Regions from separate parts of the Streptomyces sp. NPDC000151 genome, predicted to be linked through region 2. Evidence: riboswitches for the same ligand, from Rfam matches in the RefSeq annotation. Region 2 holds a riboswitch; each other region holds the start of a gene.
The links. A riboswitch is a leader RNA that binds a small molecule or an ion and turns the genes downstream of it on or off. The one in region 2 is predicted to bind cobalamin.

Region 1: it holds a riboswitch for cobalamin, as region 2 does, so the genes downstream of both, nicT (Nickel transporter NicT) here and cobN (cobaltochelatase subunit CobN) in region 2, are expected to answer to the same signal.
Region 3: it holds a riboswitch for cobalamin, as region 2 does, so the genes downstream of both, metE (5-methyltetrahydropteroyltriglutamate--homocysteine S-methyltransferase) here and cobN (cobaltochelatase subunit CobN) in region 2, are expected to answer to the same signal.
Region 4: it holds a riboswitch for cobalamin, as region 2 does, so the genes downstream of both, ABT381_RS12730 (ribonucleoside-diphosphate reductase subunit alpha) here and cobN (cobaltochelatase subunit CobN) in region 2, are expected to answer to the same signal.

What each region holds. Positions count from the first base shown of each region.
Region 1 is NZ_JBEPFC010000063.1:11,826-16,902, forward strand. It holds gene ulaA (PTS ascorbate transporter subunit IIC) at 1-371, opposite strand, end outside; gene ABT381_RS19000 (PTS sugar transporter subunit IIAB) at 391-1,170, opposite strand; gene ABT381_RS19005 (HhH-GPD-type base excision DNA repair protein) at 1,241-1,828, shown strand; gene nicT (Nickel transporter NicT) at 1,862-2,977, opposite strand; cobalamin riboswitch at 3,010-3,260, opposite strand; gene ABT381_RS19015 (helix-turn-helix domain-containing protein) at 3,257-4,153, opposite strand; gene ABT381_RS19020 (NAD(P)-dependent alcohol dehydrogenase) at 4,292-5,077, shown strand, end outside.
Region 2 is NZ_JBEPFC010000043.1:25,694-30,770, forward strand. It holds gene cobN (cobaltochelatase subunit CobN) at 1-2,223, opposite strand, end outside; cobalamin riboswitch at 2,293-2,448, opposite strand; gene cobG (precorrin-3B synthase) at 2,492-3,943, shown strand; gene ABT381_RS15170 (precorrin-8X methylmutase) at 3,940-4,587, shown strand; gene ABT381_RS15175 (precorrin-2 C(20)-methyltransferase) at 4,584-5,077, shown strand, end outside.
Region 3 is NZ_JBEPFC010000013.1:80,225-85,301, forward strand. It holds gene ABT381_RS06880 (FUSC family protein) at 1-472, opposite strand, end outside; gene metE (5-methyltetrahydropteroyltriglutamate--homocysteine S-methyltransferase) at 669-2,999, opposite strand; cobalamin riboswitch at 3,156-3,373, opposite strand; partial or broken gene ABT381_RS06890 (condensation domain-containing protein) at 3,552-5,077, shown strand, end outside.
Region 4 is NZ_JBEPFC010000032.1:45,712-50,788, reverse strand. It holds gene def (peptide deformylase) at 1-220, shown strand, start outside; gene ABT381_RS12735 (ribonucleotide-diphosphate reductase subunit beta) at 314-1,366, opposite strand; gene ABT381_RS12730 (ribonucleoside-diphosphate reductase subunit alpha) at 1,366-3,795, opposite strand; cobalamin riboswitch at 3,949-4,080, opposite strand; gene ABT381_RS12725 (GNAT family N-acetyltransferase) at 4,157-4,672, opposite strand; gene mctP (monocarboxylate uptake permease MctP) at 4,779-5,077, opposite strand, start outside.

The DNA of each region.
Region 1 (5,077 bases), on a different contig from region 2:
ACGTACCGCAGCGGCGTGAAGCGGGCCAGCAGCAGGCTGACCCCGAAGCCGACGATCATCAGCCAGGCGACCCGGGCGCCGAACTGCGCCTGCGCGATGCCGACGATCGCCTCGTTGGTCGGGATGACGCCGTGCGCGCCGGTCGCGCCCTGGATCATCTCGCCCAGCGGGGCGAGGGCCGTGACGACCAGATTGGCGCCGGCCCCGATCAGCAGGAAGCCCAGCGTCGCCTTGAGGGCGCCGCCGACGATCTGCCCTGCGGACCTGCGCAGGGCGATCAGGCCGGTGGCCGTGATCAGGCCGACCAGGTACGCCGGCTGGCTGAGGACCTCGTTGACCAGGAATTCGGCGATCGATACGAGCCAGTGCATGGAGATGGTGCGCCCTTCGTTACTGGACGTCGTAGGTGTCTCGGAGGATGCGGTCGACCTCACCCGTACTGGTGAAGTTCTCGACGACCTTCACCGGGACGCCGACGTCGCCGAGCGTCCGGGCGATCTCGCCCGAGGTGAGGATGGCGACGGCCTCGCCGGCCTTGCCCTTGGCGGAGATGGTGTCGGTCGCCTCGACGGTGACGTACTTCGTCCAGCCCCAGCGGTCGAGCACCTGCTCCAGGGTGTTCTTCAGGAAGAGGCTGGTGCCCAGGCCGTTGCCGCAGACGGTGAGGATCTTGTGCGCGGACCCGCCGCCGGCCTGCCGTTCCGCCGGCTCCGCCGGCGCGTCCCGGCCCGCCAGCACCGCGTGCACCGCCTCCGGCGTCCGGGCCTCGCGCAGCGCCCGCTCGGTCTCCGGGTCCGCGAGCAGCCGCGCGAGCGCCGCCATCGCCTCCGTGTGCGCCCCGGAGTCCTTCGCCGCGAGCGCGACGACCAGGCTCACCGGGTCGTTCGACTCGTGCCCGAACTCCACCGGCTCGGCCAGCCGGACCCAGGACATGCCGGTCCTCAGGACCGCGGGCGAGGGGCGGGCGTGCGCGAAGGCGAAGCCGGGCGCGATGACGATGTACGGACCGTTCTCCTCGACGTTCTCGATCATTTCCGTGGTGTACTCACCGGTACTGGTACCGGTCGCGACCATGAGGTCGCCGGCGGCCCGTACCGCCGCTTGCCAGTCCGCCGCCGCCACGTCCAGCCGCACGGCCTCGGCGGGGATCAGTTCGCTCAGTGTCGGCATGGACGGGATCGTCGCACGAAAACGCTTGCCTGGATATGCGCGGTGCGGCGCCGGAAGGGATCATCGGAACATGAACGTGAGGATGCGGGTCGCCCAGCAGGAGGAAGCCGACGAACTGCTCGGCCGCAGTCCGCTCGCCGCGCTGGTGGGCATGCTGCTGGACCAGCAGGTGCCGATGGAGTGGGCGTTCACCGGTCCGTACACCATCGCCCGGCGGATGGCCGGGGACGACCTGGACGCGCAGGCCATCGCGGCGCAGGACCCGGAGGCGTTCGAGGAGCTGCTGGCCCGCAAGCCGGCCGTGCACCGCTATCCGCGGTCGATGGCCAAGCGGGTGCAGCAGCTGTGCCAGTACCTCGTCACGCACTACGACGGGGACGCCGAGGCCGTGTGGCGGGACGCCGAAACCGGCGCCGAGCTGCTGAAACGCCTCAACGACCTGCCCGGCTTCGGCAAGCAGAAGGCACAGATCTTCCTGGCCCTCCTCGGCAAGCAGTTCGGCGTGCGCCCCGAGGGCTGGCGCGAGGCCGCGGGGCCGTACGGCGAGGAGGGCTCGCACCGCTCGGTCGCCGACATCACGGGCCCCGAGTCGCTGGCCGAGGTCCGGGCGTACAAGCAGCAGATGAAGCGGGCGGCGAAGAAGGCGGCCGGCAAGTAGGGCCGCGCGGCCCGCCGCCCGGGGCGTGCGCGCTCAGCCCTCCGAAGGGGCGGCCACCCGCGCCGCCCACCGCTGTTCGACGCCCGACAGCCGCCAGTAGGCGATCGCCGCCGCCCAGACGACGACGAAGAGGCCGACGATGAGGTAGCCGACGTTGTCCAGGTCCAGGCCGGAGATCCGGTCGGTGACCGCGTCCTTCAGGCCGAGCTTGTCGTGCAGCACGGTCACCAGCTCGATGGTGCCGATGAAGAGGGCCACGGCGATGGACAGGCCGGTGATCGTGAGGTTGTAGTAGACCTTGCGCACCGGGTTGGAGAACGCCCACTGGTACGCGAAGTTCATGAACGTGCCGTCGAGGGTGTCGAAGAGGCTCATCCCGGCCGCGAACAGCAGCGGCAGGCACAGGACCGCGTACCAGGGCAGCCCGGACGCGGCGCCGCTGCCCGCCATCACCATCAGCGTCACCTCGGTCGCGGTGTCGAAGCCGAGGCCGAGGAGCAGCCCGATCGGGTACATCTGGCCCGGCCGCGTGATGGTCCTGGTGAACCGGCCGAGCACCCGGTTCATGAAGCCGCGCGAGTCCAGCTGCCGCTCCAGCTCCGACTCGTCGTACTCCCCGGCCCGCATGGCGCGGAAGACCCGCCAGATGCCGGCCAGCGCGATCAGGTTGAGGGCGGCGATGAGGTAGAGGAAGGCCCCGGAGACGGTGGTGCCGACCGTGCCGAGCACCTGGTGCGTACGGGAGCCCTCGTCCATCAGGGTCCCCGCGAGCGCCGCGCCGCCCGAGACCAGCGCGGCCATCAGCACGACCATGCTGGAGTGGCCGAGCGCGAACCAGAAGCCCACCGAGACCGGCCGCTTCCCGTCGGCCATGAGCTTGCGGGTGGTGTTGTCGATCGCGGCGATGTGGTCCGCGTCGAACGCGTGCCGCATGCCGAGGGTGTACGCGGTGACGCCCAGGCCCACGCCGAACACCTGTGTGCCGACGGTGTAGTGGCCGGGCACGACGAGCAGGAACAGCACACCGAACGCGACGATGTGCAAAGCGGCTATGACCGCCAGCAGGCCGGCCGTACGGACGGTGTCGCGCCGCTGCCAGCGGAACTGCGACAGATCGGCGGACGTGGGGGTATGAGTGGGCACGGTCATCCGGCCATCACGCTCCAGCACCTCGTGGAATCAGTTCGTGAGATGCCGTGGCCGGTCTCCTGGCTTACGAGGATCTCCTCCCCGCTCGTCAAGAGCGTGGAGGAGGACGCGCCCGCCCCGGCCTTCCCGTCCGCACTCCGCGGTCAGTGGCCCCCCGTACGTACGCGGTGCACGCACGGGGAATGGGTCGGTAGCTCCCCGATCACAGTGGCGAGGGCCGCTCCGGAATCGGACCCGTAGGTCTTCACCGGTCTTCCCGAGCACCACGGCCCGGCCACTCTAACCTCCCCCGTCCCGCCGCCGGGCGGTGTCCTCGGCCATCGGCTCTACGGCAACCGGGTCCGCCGCCGCCCAGTCGCCCAGCAGCCGCAGCGATTCCGCCGAGGCCGAGCCCGGCTCCGCGTGGTAGACGATCAGCTGCTGGTCCGGGTCGGCGGGCAGCCGCAGCGTCTCGTACGACAGGGTCAGCGGCCCGACGACCGGGTGGTGCAGCCGCTTCACGCCGAAGCCCTTGTCCTGCACGTCGTGCGTGGCCCACAGCTGCCGGAACTCCTCGCTCTTGACCGACAGCTCCCCGATCAGCGAGGCGAGCAGCGGGTCGTCGGGATGGCAGCCCGCGTCCAGGCGGAGGTAGGAGACGATGTCGGCGGCCTTGCTCTCCCAGTCGACGTAGAGCTCGCGCGCTGCCGGGTCCAGGAAGACCTGCCAGGCGATGTTCCGCTGCTCGGGCGGGAGCGCGGCGTAGTCGCCGAGCAGGGCGCACGCCATGCGGTTCCAGCCGATGACGTCCAGGCGGCGGCCCGCGACATACGCCGGAATCCCCTCCATCGCGTCCAGCAGCTGCTGCAGCGCGGGCCGCACCCGCTGCGGCCGCCCGGCGCCGCGCGAGCGCTTGGCCTTCGGCTTGACCAGGTGATTGAGGTGGGCCCGCTCGGCCTCGTTGAGCCGCAGGGCGCCGGCGATCGCGTCCAGTACGGCCGTGGAGACGTTCTGGCCGTGGCCCTGTTCGAGCCGTACGTAATACGCGACGCTCACCCCGGCCAGCTGCGCGAGCTCCTCCCGCCGCAGGCCCGGCACCCGGCGCCGCCCGCTGGGCCGCGGCAGTCCGACGTCCTCGGGCTGCAGACGCGCGCGGCGGGTGCGCAGAAACTCGCTCAATTCGGTGCGCTGGTCCATAGGCCCAGTATCCGGCCCGCCGCGTCCGTACGGGCCGGCCGAGCGGGCGTGAGGGTGCCACTACCAGTGGTACCAACCGCGTGCGTACGAAAACGGGGGCTCTGGCTCCGCTTCTCGTCCCGACGCAGCCTTGATGGCATGACACACACCTCTGTCACCGCGTATGCAGCACCCGCGCCCAAGGCACCGCTTGAGCGCACCACCATTCCGCGCCGTGAGCTCGGCGCGCACGACATCGAGATCGACATCAAGTACGCGGGGATCTGCCACTCCGACATCCACCAGGTGGACGAGGACTGGGGCCAGGCCATCTTCCCGATGGTCCCGGGCCACGAGATCGCCGGCGTGGTCTCCGCAGTGGGCCCCGAGGTCACCCGCCACCAGGTCGGCGACCGGGTCGGCGTCGGCTGCATGGTCGACTCCTGCCGGGAGTGCGACAACTGCAAGGCCGGTCTGGAGCAGCACTGCACCGGCACGGGCAACGTACAGACGTACAACGCCATCGGCCGGGACGGCGAGCCGACCTATGGCGGCTACTCGACCCACGTCGTGGTCTCCGAGGACTTCGCCCTCCGCATCCCCGAGGGCATCGGCCTGGACGCCGCCGCGCCGCTGCTGTGCGCGGGCATCACCGTGTACTCGCCGCTCTCCCGCTGGGGCGCGGGCCCCGGCAAGAAGGTCGCGGTCGTCGGCCTGGGCGGCCTCGGCCACATGGCCGTGAAGATCGCCCATGCCATGGGCGCCGAGGTCACCGTGCTCAGCCAGTCGCTCCGCAAGAAGGACGACGGGCTGAAGCTGGGCGCGAGCCACTACTACGCGACCTCCGACCCGGCCACCTTCCAGGAGCTGACGGGCCGCTTCGACCTGATCATCAACACCGTCTCCGCCGACCTGGACGTGGACGCCTACCTCTCGCTGCTCCGC
Region 2 (5,077 bases):
GGCCTGCTCCTCTGCGGCGTCGGCGGTGGTGCGGGTGGCCGCGGACTCGTCCAGGCCGAGCGCCTCGCGCAGGCCGGGCAGGGCGGAAGTACCGCCCCAGATCTGCCGGGCGCGCAGGATCGCGAGGACCAGGTCGACGCGGGGCGCGCCGGCCGGCGCGCCGCCCAGTACGTGCAGCCCGTCGCGGATCTGGGCGTCCTTGACCTCGCACAGCCAGCCGTCGATGTGCAGCAGGAAGTCGTCGAAGCCGTCGTCGTCCGGGCGGTCCTCCAGACCGAGGTCGTGGTCGAGCCGGGCGGCCTGGATGAGGGTCCAGATCTGCGCGCGGATGGCGGGCAGCTTGGCCGGGTCCATGGACGAGATCTGCGCGTACTCGTCGAGCAGCTGCTCCAGGCGCGCGATGTCGCCGTACGAATCGGCGCGGGCCATCGGCGGTACGAGGTGGTCGACGAGGGTGGCGTGGACACGGCGCTTGGCCTGGGTGCCCTCGCCCGGGTCGTTGACCAGGAACGGGTAGATGAGGGGGAGGTCGCCGAGGGCTGCGTCCGGGCCGCAGGCCGCGGAGAGACCCGCGTTCTTGCCGGGCAGCCACTCCAGGTTGCCGTGCTTGCCCAGGTGGATCATGGCGTCGGCGCCGAAGCCGCCGTCCTCGGCAGCGGCGGCGATCCAGCGGTAGGCCGCCAAGTAGTGGTGCGAGGGCGGCAGATCGGGGTCGTGGTAGATCGCGATCGGGTTCTCGCCGAAGCCGCGCGGCGGCTGGATGAGGATCAGCAGATTGCCGCGGCGCAGCGCGGCCAGCACGATGTCGCCCTCGGGGTTGCGGCTGCGGTCGAGGAACATCTCGCCGGGCGCCGGGCCCCAGTGCTCCTCGACGGACTTGCGCAGCTCGGCGGGGAGGGTCGCGTACCAGCGCTTGTAGTCGGCGGCCGGGATGCGGACGGGGTTGCGGGCCAGCTGCTCCTCGGTGAGCCAGTCCTGGTCGTGGCCGCCGGCCTCGATGAGCGCGCGGATCAGCTCGTCGCCGTCGCCGGAGACCAGGCCGGGGATCTCCTCCTCGGGCCCGAAGTCGTACCCCTCCTCCCGGAGGCGGCGCAGCAGCTCGACGGCGGAGGCGGGGGTGTCCAGGCCGACCGCGTTGCCGATGCGGGAGTGCTTGGTCGGGTACGCGGAGAGCACCAGCGCCACCCGCTTGTCGGCGGGCGCGATGTGGCGCAGCCGGGCGTGGCGTACGGCGATGCCGGCGACCCGCGACGCGCGCTCGGGGTCGGCGACGTACGCCGGGAGGCCGTCCTCGTCGATCTCCTTGAAGGAGAACGGCACGGTGATCAGGCGGCCGTCGAACTCGGGCACGGCGATCTGGCTGGCCGCGTCCAGCGGCGAGACGCCCTCGTCGTTCTCCTCCCAGTCGGCGCGCGAACCGGTCAGGCAGAGCGCCTGCAGCACCGGCACGTCCAGGCCGGTGAGGGCCCCCGCGTCCCAGGACTCGTCGTCGCCGCCGGCCGAGGCCGTCGCGGGCTTGGTGCCGCCTGCCGCGAGCACCGTGGTGACGATCACGTCGACGGCGCGCAGCGCGTCGATCAGCTCGGGCTCGGGGGCGCGCAGGGAGGCGACGTACAGCGGCAGCGGGCGGGCGCCCGCGTCCTCGATCGCGCCGCACAGCGCGTCCACGAAGGCGGTGTTCCCGCTCATGTGGTGGGCGCGGTAGTAGAGCACCGCAACCGTGGGGGCGTCCGGGGCGACGTCCTTACGGGCCGTGCGCTCCAGCGGGCCCCAGGAGGGCGCGGCGGCCGGCGGCTCGAAGCCGTGGCCGGTCAGCAGCACGGTGTCGGAGAGGAAGCGGGCCAGCTGCTCCAGGTTGGCCGGGCCGCCGTGCGCGAGGTAGGCGTGCGCCTCGGCGGCGATGCCGACCGGGACGGTCGAGGCGGCCATCAGCTGGGCGTCGGGGGCCTGTTCGCCGGTGAGCACGACGACGGGGCGGCCGTCGGCGAGCAGCTGGTCCAGGCCCTCCTGCCAGGCGCGGATACCGCCGAGGAGGCGTACGACGACCAGGTCGCAGCCGTCCAGCAGGCCGGGCAGCTCGTCGAGGTCCAGCCGGGCGGGGTTGGCGAAGCGGTAGCCGACCGGACCGCTCGCCGCGCGGGCGCTGAGCAGATCGGTGTCGGAGGTCGACAGGAGCAGGATCCTGCGGTGCTCGGGGGCGCTGTCCTCGGACGAATGCAGCATGCGGCGTCGGGCCTTCCTCGGGGTCCGCGCCCCGGGCGGTGTCGGAATGGATCTCCCCCGCCCGGGCGGAGCCGAGTGCTGGGGAAGGGGAGTTCCTGGCTCACCCGGCCGCTGGGGCCGGGCTCACAGTGGCGGGACCGCGCCGGATTCGCACCGGGCTTCCTCCCCTGTCGCCGTCGCCGGCGATGATGACGGACCGGATGGCCCGCCGTGAGCATAGTAAGGGCCGCTCCCCGAGCGCGGGGCGGACGCCCGGGACGGGGTCGGTATGCTCGCCGCCATGCCCACGGCGACCAACCCTCCACCTCGGGACGAACCCCCCATACCGGTTCGCTCCGACGCCTGCCCGGGCACTTTGCGGCTGCACATGGCGGACGACGGTGCGCTGGCCCGCGTCCGGGTGCCCGGCGGCGTACTGACCGCTCCTCAGGCGGCCGCGCTGGCCGACGCGGCGGTCCGCCTCGGGGACGGCGCGCTGCACCTCACCTCGCGCGGGAATGTGCAATTGCGCGGCCTGGACGGCGACTGCGGCGCGGCCCTGGCGGGCCTGCTCGACGCGGCCGGACTGCTGCCCTCGTACCGCCACGAACGGGTACGCAACGTCGTCGCCTCCCCGCTGTCCGGCCTCGACGGCGCCGGACACGCGGACGTACGCCCCTGGTTGCGCGCCCTGGACGGCCTGTTGTGCGCGAGCGAGGCCGCGACCGCGCTCTCCGGACGCTTCCTGTTCGCGCTGGACGACGGGCGCGGGGACATGGCGGCGCTGGGGGCGGATGTGACATTGATCGCCTCGGGGGGCGACGCGCTGCTGCACGTGGGGGCGGCGGACGGCGCCCTTCGGGTGCGCGGTGCCGACGCTCCTCGGGGCGCGCTGTGCGCGGCCGAGGTGTTCCTGGAGGCGGCGGCGGAGATCGGCTCCCGTACGTGGCGGGTGCGCGATCTGCCGGACGGCGCGGGCCCGTTGGTGCGCACGACGGCCCGCCGACTGGAGACGGCCGGCATTCCCTGCACGTATGTGGCGAGCGCCTCGCTGCCTACGGAGGCGGCGCCCGCCCCCGGGATCGTCGACGGCCCCGTCGGCCACCGGGCGCTGTCCGTCCTCGCCCCCCTCGGCACCCTGACCGCCGACCAGTGGCGGCTGCTGGCCGACGCGGCCCGCGCGGACGGCGCCGGTGAAGTACGGCTGACCCCGTGGCGCGGCGTGGTCGTGCCCGGCCTCGACGGCCCCACCGCCGACGCCCGGCTGCGCGACCTGGCGGCGGCCGGCCTGATCACCGACGCCGCCTCCCCCTGGCACGGCGTCGGCGCCTGCATCGGCCGCCCCGGCTGCGCCAAGTCGCTGGCCGACGTGCGGGCGGACGCCGCGACGGCGCTCGGGACGGGCGGCGGGCTGCCCGTGTACTGGTCGGGCTGTGCGCGCCGCTGCGGTCACCCGCAGGGCCACTGGGTGGACGTGGTCGCCACCCCCGAGGGCTACGAGGTCGACGGGTACCGGGTCGCGGCGCGCGAAGTGGCTCTGCGTACTGTCGTGAGCGACGCCGCAGACATGAACGTGTCTTCAGGTGTATCTGATGTACCGGACCTAGGTGATGCACCGGTCCTTTCTGATGCACCGGTTCCTCCCGATGCGCCGGGCACTTCCGATGTACCGGATCTTGCCGTCGCCGTGGCGGCAGCGCGCACGACCACAGCGACCACAGCGACCACAGCGACGAGATGAGCGAGAGCACCGTGTTCGACTACGAGAAGGACGGGGCGGAGATCTACCGCCAGTCCTTTGCCACCATCCGCGCGGAGGCGGACCTCGCGGGGCTGCCCGCGGACGTCTCCCAGGTCGCGGTCCGGATGATCCACGCCTGCGGCATGACCGATCTCGTCCGCGACCTCGGGTACTCCCCGGACGTGGTGGCCCGCGCCCGTAAGGCGCTGCACGCCGGCGCGCCCATTCTGTGCGACGCGCAGATGGTCGCCAGCGGGGTCACCCGCAAGCGGCTGCCCGCCGACAACGCCGTGGTGTGCACCCTCTCGGAGCCGGGCGTGCCCGAACTGGCCGAGAAGCTGGGCACCACGCGCAGCGCCGCCGCGCTGGAGCTCTGGCGCGACCGCGGCCTGCTGGAGGGCTCGGTGGTGGCCGTGGGCAACGCGCCGACCGCCCTGTTCCGGCTGCTGGAGATGGTCGCGGAGGGCGCGCCGCGCCCGGCGGCCGTCCTCGGCATACCGGTGGGCTTCATCGGCGCGGCCGAGTCGAAGGACGCCCTCGCGGCGAACACGCTGGGCCTGGACTACCTGGTGGTGCGGGGCCGTCGCGGCGGCAGCGCGATGGCCGCGTCCGCCGTCAACGCGATTGCGAGCACCGCGGAATGAGCACCCCCACGGAGAGCGGCGCCGCTCCTCTGAACAGCGGCGGCACCGGGAAGCTGTACGGGGTCGGGCTGGGCCCCGGCGACCCGTCGCTGATGACCCTGCGGGCCGTCGAGGCCATCGCGGAGGCGGACGTGGTGGCGTACCACAGCGCCCGGCACGGCCGGTCCCGCGCCCGGGCGATCGCCGAGCGGCACCTGCGCCCCGACCACATCGAGGAGCTGCTGCGCTACCCGGTCACGGTCGAGACGACGGACCACCCCGGCGGCTACCGGGGCGCGCTGAACGACTTCTACGAGGAGGCCGCCGCCCGGCTGGCGGCGCACCTCGACGCGGGCCGCACGGTCGCCGTCCTCGCCGAGGGCGACCCGCTCTTCTACGGCTCGTACCAGCACATGCACAAGCGGCTCGCGCACCGCTACCCCACCGAGGTCGTCCCCGGGATCACCTCGGTCAGCGCGGCCGCGGCCCGGCTCGGTGAACCGCTCGTCGA
Region 3 (5,077 bases), on a different contig from region 2:
CCTCGCGGAGCCGCCCCAGGGTGCGCTGGGGCGTCTCCGGTACGACGGCGAAACGGACGACGGCGCTGCACGCGAACGCGACGGCCAGCGTCAGATACAGCTCCGGCAGCGCGCCGACGGTGGCCTGGACGAACAGCGAGACGAAGTAGACCTGGAAGCCCATCAGGCCGAGGGCCGTGCCGCGGTCGCCGAACCGCCGCCCGTACACCGCGCCGAAGATCAGCAGCACGAAGAAGACGTCACCGGCGATGATCCGGGTGTGCAGCAGCGCACCCAGCGACATCGCGGCGAGGGCGACGGGCAGGCCGCACGCGAGCGTGACGGCCTGGCCGCGCACCTCCTTCTCCTTGATCGCGAAGGTGGCGACCATGGCCGCCATGGCGCCCGCGACCATGTGCGTGACGTCCGTACCGAGCAGCGCGAGGACGGCGAGGGCCAGCACGATCGCGCCGACCGTCCGCAGCCCCGCCATCAGCCGCAGCAGTCCCGGGTCGGACGCCGCGAAGCGGTCCCAGGTGCGGATGGAGGCCCGCCGTGTCGCTGCTATCACGCTGCCGTACTCTCCCGAAGCTCGCCATGATCCATGGAGGCCCCAGCATCCCACGAGTCACGCCCCGGTACCGAGGTCGGTGCGCGCATCGCTGAGTCCGGCAGCGCCCTCGAAGGCGTCAGGCGGTGTCCTCCCGCGCCGTGCGCGTCCGGCGGACGCGATGGGCCGCCGCGACCAGGTTCTCCAGTGAGGTGCGCGTCTCCGGCCAGCCCCGGGTCTTCAGGCCGCAGTCGGGGTTGATCCACAGCCGCTCCGCGGGGACGGCCGTCAGCGCCGCGCGGATCAGGGCCTCGATCTCGTCGGTGTCCGGGACGCGCGGTGAGTGGATGTCGTACACACCCGGGCCGACCTCGCGCGGATAACCGGCGGCGGCCAGCTCACCGGCCACCCGCATGTGGGAACGGGCCGCCTCCAGGCTGATCACGTCGGCGTCGAGGTCGTCGATGGCCGGGAGAATGTCGCCGAATTCCGCGTAGCACATGTGCGTATGGATCTGGGTGTCGGGGCGCACGCCGCCGGTGGCGAGCCGGAACGCCTCGGTGGCCCAGGCCAGATAGGCGGCGTGGTCGGCGGCGCGCAGCGGGAGCGTCTCGCGCAGCGCCGGCTCGTCCACCTGGACAACCGAGGTGCCCGCCGCCTCCAGGTCGGCCACCTCGTCGCGCAGCGCCAGCGCGACCTGGCGCGCGGTGTCGGCGAGCGGCTGGTCGTCGCGGACGAAGGACCAGGCGAGCATCGTGACGGGACCGGTGAGCATGCCCTTGACCGGCCGCCCGGTGAGCGACTGCGCGTACCGGGTCCAGCGCACCGTCATCGGCTCCGGGCGGGAGACGTCGCCGGCCAGCACCGGCGGGCGGACGTAGCGGGTGCCGTAGGACTGGACCCAGCCGTGCCGGGTGGCGAGGTAGCCGGTCAGCCGCTCGGCGAAGTGCTGCACCATGTCGTTGCGTTCCGGCTCGCCGTGCACCAGGACGTCGAGCCCGGCCTTCTCCTGGTACGCGACGACCTCGCGGATCTCCGCCGCGATCCGCTCCTCGTACGCGTCCTCGTCGATCCGGCCCGCGCGCAGATCGGCGCGTGCGGTGCGCAGCGCGGACGTCTGCGGGAAGGAGCCGATGGTGGTGGTCGGCAGCGGCGGCAGGCCGAGGTGGGCGCGCTGGGCCGCGGACCGCTCGGGGTAGGGCTGGGAGCGCCGGCAGTCGGCGGCGGTGACGGCCGCGGCGCGGGCGCGCACGGCGGGGTCGTGGGTGAGCGCGGCGCCGGTACGGGAGGCGAGGTCGGCGCGGTTGGCGGCCAGTTCGGCGGCGATGATGCCGGTGCCGTGCGTCAGCCCGCGGGCCAGGGTGACCAGCTCGGCGGTCTTCTGCCGGGCGAAGGCGAGCCAGCGGGCGATCTGCGGGTCGATGTCGCGCTCGGCGGCCGCGTCCAGCGGGACGTGCAGCAGCGAGCAGGAGGCCGCCACGTCCACCCGGTCGGCGAGGCCCAGCAGGGTGCCGAGGGTGGCGAGTGACTTCCCGTGGTCGTCGATCCACACGTTGCGGCCGTTGACGACGCCCGCGATCAGCCGCTTGCCGGGCAGGCCGCCGGCCGCCGCCAGGTCGTCCAGATTGCCGGCCGCGGCCTCGGTGAAGTCCAGCGCCAGCCCCTCGACGGGGGCCTTGGCCAGTACCGGCAGGGCCTCGCCGAGACGTCCGAAGTAGGTCGCGACCAGGAGCTGCGGGCGGTCGGTGAGGGCGCCGAGGTCGCGGTAGGCGCGGGCCGCGGCGTTCAGTTCGGCCGGGGTGCGGTCCTGCACGAGCGCCGGTTCGTCCAGCTGGACCCACTCGGCACCGGCGGCGCGCAGGTCGGCGAGGACCTCGGCGTAGACGGGCAGCAGCCGGTCGAGCAGGGTCAGCGGCTCGAAGCCGGGGTCCACGCCGGGGGCCGGCTTGGCGAGCAGGAGATAGGTGACCGGGCCGACCAGGACGGGGCGTGCGGTGTGGCCGAGCGCGCGGGCCTCGCTCAGCTCCGCGACCTGCTTGCGGGAGTCGGCGGCGAAGACGGTGTCGGGGCCCAGCTCCGGCACCAGGTAGTGGTAGTTGGTGTCGAACCACTTGGTCATCTCCAGCGGCGCCGCGTCCTGCGTGCCGCGGGCCATGGCGAAGTACCCGTCCAGGGCGTCCGTTTCGACGGCGGCGCGGTGCCGGCGGGGGATCGCGCCGACCATGACGCTGGTGTCCAGCACGTGGTCGTAGTACGAGAAGTCGCCGGTCGGTACCTCGTGCAGGCCCGCCTCGGCCAGCTGCCCCCAGACGGAGCGGCGCAGTCCCGCGGCGGTCTCCCGGAGCGCGTCGGCGGTGACGCGGCCCTTCCAGTACCCCTCGACCGCCTTCTTCAGTTCCCGGTCCGGCCCCTGCCGGGGATAGCCGTACACGGTGGCCCGTACGGCCGTGGCGGTGTTCTTGCTGGTCACGTTGCTCTCCTTCGCGAGCGTGTCTCCGAGCGCCCGGCGACGGGCGAGAGCGCGAAGGGAGTGCACAGCGGACGGGACGCCACGCACTCGTGTGCCGCGTCCCTGCTGTACGCCGACCCGCCCTCGAGGTCACCGGAAGGACCGCACACGACGGGGGCCGCGTGCGGGCAACGGGCAGGTCTTCGGACTCACGAGCACGTCCACCCGAAGGTAGACACCTACTGGCCGTCGCTTCCCGGACCCGGTCGGATCCAGTGCGTATGACGGCGGTCGTTCCCGCTCACCGCTGCGGGGCAGTCCCGGATTCCCACCGGGTTCCCTCTTACGACGCGCCTGCCTGGCGGACAGGGCGAACCAGCTGCAGCGATCAGGTTATGCCCTGTCGCCGTCCACGTGCCATCCCCCGCTGTGTGCGTACGCCGTGCCGAGTGTCGTCGGGCAGCCCCGCGCGGAACAGGTCGGGGGTATCGGGCCGACTGTCCGACAAGCTGACCTGACGTGTCGTCAGGCAGAGTGCCGAGATGTGCCGCACGCGCCCCTTATCGTGCGCTTATGAGTCAAATGCCTGATTCCGCCCGTGACCGGATCGCCATCATCGGCATCGGCTGCCGCCTGCCCGGCCACGCCAACGACCACCGGGCGTTCTGGCGGAACCTGGCCGAGGGCCGGGACTGCATCGTCCCGACCCCGGCCGACCGGTACGACGTCACCACCCTGGGCAGCCGGGACCGGGCCAAGCCCGGGCGGCTGGTCGGCGGCCGCGGCGGGTACATCGACGGCTTCGACGAATTCGACCCGGCGTTCTTCGGCATCAGCCCGCGCGAGGCCGCCCACCTCGACCCGCAGCAGCGCAAGCTCCTGGAGGTCTCCTGGGAGGCCCTGGAGGACGGCGGCCAGCGCCCGGCCGGCCTGGCGGGCCGCGACATCGGCGTGTTCATCGGCGCGTTCACGCTGGACTACAAGATCCTGCACTTCGCCGACCCGGACTTCCTGGCGGCACACACCGCGACCGGCACCATGATGACGATGGTGTCGAACCGCGTCTCGCACGCCTTCGACTTCCGCGGCCCCAGCGTCTCCCTCGACACCGCCTGCAGCTCCTCCCTCGTCGCCCTGCACCTCGCCCGGCAGAGCCTGCTGCGCGGCGAGACCGACCTCGCGCTGGCCGGCGGCACACTGCTGCACAGCGCGCCGCAGTACACCATCGCCGAGACCAAGGGCGGCTTCCTCTCCGTCGACGGCCGGTCGCGCGCCTTCGACGCGGCGGCCGACGGCTACGTACGTGCCGAGGGCGTCGCCGTCGTGGCACTGAAACGGCTGGCCGACGCGGTGCGCGACGGCGACCCGGTGCACGCCGTGGTGCTCGGCAGCGGGGTGAACCAGGACGGGCGGACCAACGGCATCACCGTGCCGCGCGAGGACGCCCAGGTGGACCTCGTACGGAAGGTGTGCGCCGAGGCGGGCGTCGCGCCCGGCAGCCTGCAGTACGTCGAGGCACACGGTACTTCCACGCCCGTCGGCGATCCGATCGAGGCCCGGGCGCTCGGCCGCGTCCTGTCCGCGGGCCGCCCGCCCGGCGCCCCGTGCTACGTGGGCTCGGTCAAGACCAACATCGGGCACACCGAGGCCGCCGCCGGCATCGCGGGGCTGATCAAGACCGTGCTGTCCCTGAAGCACGGGAAGATCCCGCCGCACCTCAACCTGGAGCGGCTCAACCCGGCCCTCGACGCGGCCACGCTGCCCTTCGAGATCCCGGACCGGCTGGTCGACTGGCCCGCGCACGACGGGCCGGCCCGGGCCGGCGTCAACTCCTTCGGCTTCGGCGGCACCAACGCCCACGTACTGCTGGAAGAAGCACCGGCCCCCGAGGCGGCCCCGCGGCCCGAACCGCCGCAGCGCAGCCGTACGATCCTGCCGCTGAGCGCACGCCACCCGGACGGCCTGCGCGCACTCGCCGCCGGTCTCCGCGCCGAGCTCTCCGGCGCGCACGGCACGCCGCCCGATCTCGCCGATGTCGGCCACACCCTCGCCCACCGCCGCGAACACCATGCGCACCGGCTCGCGGTGACGTACTCACC
Region 4 (5,077 bases), on a different contig from region 2:
GCTCCCGCGGCCCGACTACGCGGTGGTGCGCGGCCAGGACATCGAGGGCAACGCCATCGCCGTCGAGGGCACCGGCTACTTCGCGCGCTGCCTGCAGCACGAGACGGACCACCTGTACGGATACCTCTACATCGACCGCCTCTCCAAGCGCGACCGCAAGGACGTCCTGAAGCAGATGGCAGAGGGCGAACCGCGCTACCCGGTCGTCGCCAACGACTGACGCCCCGCGTACATCCGGCGCCGCCCCCGAACGGAACACCCGTTCGGGGGCAGCGCGGTTTCCGGCAGCCGTGCCAGAAGTCCGGCAGCCGTTCTAGAACTCGTCGTCGAAGGAGACCGAGCCCTCGACCGCCACCTGGTACGCCGAGGCGCGGCGCTCGAAGAAGTTGGTCAGCTCCTGGACGTTCTGCAGCTCCATGAAGGAGAACGGGTTCTCCGAGCCGTACACCGGTGCGAAGCCGAGCCGCTGCAGCCGCTGGTCGGCCACGCACTGCAGGTACTCCCGCATCGACGCCGTGTTCATGCCCGGCAGGCCGTCGCCGCACAGGTCCTCGGCGAACTGCAGCTCGGCCTCCACGGCCTCCTTCAGCATGTCGGTGACCTGCTGCTCCAGCTCCGCGTCGAACAGCTCCGGCTCCTCCTCGCGGACGGTGTCCACGACGGAGAACGCGAAGTTCATGTGCATGGTCTCGTCGCGGAAGACCCAGTTCGTCCCCGTCGCCAGGCCGTGCAGCAGGCCCCGCGAGCGGAACCAGTACACGTAGGCGAACGCACCGTAGAAGAACAGCCCCTCGATGCAGGCCGCGAAGCAGATCAGGTTCAGCAGGAAGCGGCGGCGGTGGGCCTTGGTCTCCAGCCGGTCGATCTTCTCGACGGAGTCCATCCAGCGGAAGCAGAACTGCGCCTTCTCGCGGATGGACGGGATGCTCTCGACGGCGGCGAACGCGTCGGCGCGGTCGTCCGGGTCGGGCAGGTACGTGTCCAGCAGCGTCAGATAGAACTGGACGTGCACGGCCTCCTCGAAGAGCTGCCGGCTCAGGTAGAGCCGCGCCTCGGGGGAGTTGATGTGCTTGTAGAGAGTGAGGACCAGGTTGTTCGACACGATCGAGTCGCCGGTCGCGAAGAAGGCGACCAGCCGGCCGATCAGGTGCTGCTCGCCCGGCGACAGCTTGGCGAGGTCGGCCACGTCGGAGTGGAGGTCGACCTCCTCCACGGTCCAGGTGTTCTTGATCGCGTCGCGGTAGCGGTCGTAGAAGTCCGGGTACCGCATCGGACGCAGCGTCAGCTCGAAGCCCGGGTCGAGGAGGTTCTTGTGCGTCGCGCCGACGGTGTGGGTGGCGGCGGCGCTCTCGGGTGCGGTGGTCATTACTGGCATGCCTCGCAGGACTCGGGGTTCTCCAGGGAGCAGGCGATCGCCTCGGGGTCGGTCGCCTGCTGGGGTACGGGGGCGGCGGCGGCCGTGCCGCGCGCGGACTGCGCGATCCGGGTCGCCGGGCGGGACCGCAGGTAGTACGTGGTCTTGATGCCGCGCTTCCACGCGTAGGCGTACATCGAGCTGAGCTTGCCGATGGTGGGCGCCGCCATGAAGAGGTTCAGGGACTGGCTCTGGTCCAGGTAGGGAGTGCGGTCGGCGGCCATGTCGATCAGCGCGCGCTGCGGGACCTCCCAGGCCGTGCGGTACAGCGCGCGGACGTCCTCCGGCACCCATTCCAGGTCCTGGACCGAGCCGTTGGCCTCGCGCAGCGCGTCACGGGTCCGCGCGTCCCACAGGCCCAGCGCCTTGAGCTCCTCGATCAGGTACGCGTTGACCTGCAGGAACTCCCCGCTCAGCGTCTCGCGCTTGAAAAGGTTGGAGACCTGCGGCTCGATGCACTCGTACACGCCCGCGATGGAGGCGATGGTCGCGGTGGGGGCGATCGCCAGAAGGAGTGAGTTTCGCATGCCGGTCGCCGCGATACGGGTGCGCAGCGCGGCCCAGCGGTCGGCCCAGCGGGGCTCGGCATTGGGGTAGTGGTCGGGGTGCAGCACGCCGCGGGCGGTGCGGGTCGCCGCCCAGTTCGGGTGCGGGCCGTGCCGCTCGGCGAGGTCGGCGGACGCCTCGTACGCGGCGAGCATGATCCGCTCGGAGATACGGGTGGACAGCTCGCGCGCCTCGGGGGAGTCGAACGGCAAGCGCAGCCGGAAGAACACGTCCTGGAGGCCCATCAGGCCCAGTCCCACCGGTCGCCAGCGGGAGTTGGACGCGCCGGCCTGCTCGGTCGGGTAGAAGTTGATGTCCACGACGCGGTCGAGGAAGGTGACGGCCGTCCGGACCGTGGCGTCCAGCTTGGCCCAGTCCAGCTCGCCGTCCGCGCCCAGGTGCGCGGCGAGGTTGACGGAGCCGAGGTTGCAGACGGCCGTCTCGCCGTCGTCCGTGACCTCCAGGATCTCCGTGCACAGGTTCGAGGAGTGCACGACCCGGCCCGGCTCGGCGGTCTGGTTCGCGGTGCGGTTGGCGGCGTCCTTGAAGGTCATCCAGCCATTGCCGGTCTGCGCCAGGGTCCGCATCATGCGGGCGTACAGCGTCCGCGCGGGGACGGCCTTGATCGCTTTTCCGTCGGCCTCCGCCTGCCGGTACGCGGCGTCGAACTCCGCGCCCCACAGGTCCACCAGCTCCGGCGCGTCCGCCGGCGAGAACAGCGACCAGTCCTGGTCCGCCTCGACCCGGCGCATGAACTCGTCCGGGATCCAGTGCGCGATGTTCAGGTTGTGCGTACGCCGCGCCTCCTCACCGGTGTTGTCGCGCAGCTCCAGGAACTCCTCGATGTCCGCGTGCCAGGTCTCCAGATACACGCAGGCGGCGCCCTTGCGGCGGCCGCCCTGGTTCACCGCGGCGACACTCGCGTCGAGGGTCCGCAGGAACGGCACGATGCCGTTGGAGTGCCCGTTGGTGCCGCGGATCAGCGAACCGCGGGCGCGCACCCGGGAGTACGAGAGGCCGATGCCGCCCGCGTGCTTCGAGAGGCGCGCGACCTGGTGGTAGCGGTCGTAGATCGAGTCCAGCTCGTCCAGCGGCGAGTCCAGCAGATAGCAGGAGGACATCTGCGGGTGGCGGGTGCCGGAGTTGAAGAGCGTGGGGGAGGAGGGCAGGTAGGAGAGCGTGCTGGTCAGCGCGTACAGCGCGGCGACGTCCTGGACGGCGCGGTCCGAGTGGTCCTCGGCCAGGCCGCAGGCCACGCGCAGCAGGAAGTGCTGCGGGGTCTCGATGACCTTGCGGGTGATCGGGTGCCGGAGGAGGTAGCGGGAGTAGACCGTGCGCAGGCCGAAGTAGCCGAAGCGGTCGTCGGCGCCGTCCTGGAGGGCCGCCTCGACCAGCGCGTCCAGCGTGGCGGCGTGCGTCCGGACGAACTCCGCCGTGCCGTCGGCGATCAGACCCTCGCGGTGCCCCGTGGCGACCGAGGCGGCGAAGCCCGTCGCGCCCTGGCTCGCGGCCTCCTCGGCGACCGCGGCGGTCAGCAGCCGGGCGGCCAGCTTGGAGTACTGCGGCTCATCGCCGATCAGCCCGGCCGCGGCCTCCATCGCCAGCTCGCGCAGCTCCGCCGCGTCCGAGCCGGCGTGCCGGCCGCGCAGCGCGGCCGCGGCGACCTTGCCCGGGTCGGTGGCCGGCAGGTCGGCGGTGAGGTCGGTCAGGGTGCGCAGCAGGGCCGTACCGGGGCCGTCGTCGGGCCGCGCGGTCGTCGCCCGCGCCTCCTGTGCCGCCCGCTTCTCCTGTGCCGCCTGCGCCTCTTGTGCTGACTCCGCTGGCGCGATGGTCACCTTGTGCTCTCCTCACTCGGCTGGGGCCGGGGGAGGGCGGTCGGAGGCGTACGGGCAGCCGCGCCGGAGCCCTGCCGGGCACGCGGGCACACCACGCAGCGTCCACCGGCCCATCCCACGGAGCCCGGACGTCTCGACGCCCGCACCGGAACGGATACGGACGTACCGTCGGCAGGTCCTCGGACTCGGCGAGCGCGGCACAAATGCCCACTCAGCACACCGTTGCGGGACAGTTCCGGATTCGCACCGGATTCCCCTGCGGCGACAGCGAGCACGAGCATACATCTTGTGTCGCCCCGCGCGAGCGTTCCCATATCTTGTGTCGCGACGCTGCTGTCCGTGCAGCCGTACGCACGGATGGTCACCCCTGCGAAGGCGTCAGCTCCCGGGCGAACGTCAGCAGCGGGCCGGCGTCCGGTATCGGATGCCAGTCGCGGTCCGGGGTCCGCGTGAACCCCAGGCGACGGTAGATGCGGTGCGCGCTGAGCATCGAGCGCTGGGAGGACAGCACGAGACGTGCGCAGCCCTCGGTCTCCCGCGCACGTTCCAGACACGCGCGCACCAGCGCCTCGCCCGCGCCTCTGCCGCGTGCCTCCTTCGCGACCGCCAGCATCCGGAACTCCGCCTCGCCCGGCCGCGCGATGTCCGCCCACGGACCGCCCGCCGGCACGAACGTCACCCCGCCCAGCACCTCGCCGTCCGCCACGGCCACCAGCACCTCCGCCTCGGCGGCCCGCCGCGCCACGTCCCGCAGCAGGGGCAGATAGCCGTCGTCCTCCCCGAAGTCGAGCAGCCCGTCACCGAGATACGCCTGGGCCGTGATCTCGCCCAGCCACGCGTGCTCCTCCGTACGTATCCGCCTGACCACGATGTCCATGGGATCCATGCGCTCAGTGTGCACCGGGGGTACGACAACGGGCCGCCGGTTTCCACCGGCGGCCCGTCGGCCGTCATGAGCTCAGGCGGGACTCTGCGGTCACGACCTAGTGGGCGGCGCCCGCCGTGGCCGGCGGCAGGTCCACCTGGACGCCCTTGTCACCGGCGTCCGCCGTGTAGTCCTCGGGCGAGGTCTCGTCGATGCCGGCAGGGGCCTTCACGGCCCGCAGGACGACCGTCAGGACCACCGTCACCAGGACGTTGAGCACGAACGCGGTCAGGCCGATGTAGCCGATCTCGCCGATCCCGGGGATCTCCGCGTTCGAGCCGCCGAAGTGCTTCTGCGTGGGGCTCGCCACGCCGTACGCCGCGACCGTGCCGTACACCATGCCGACCGCCCAGCCGG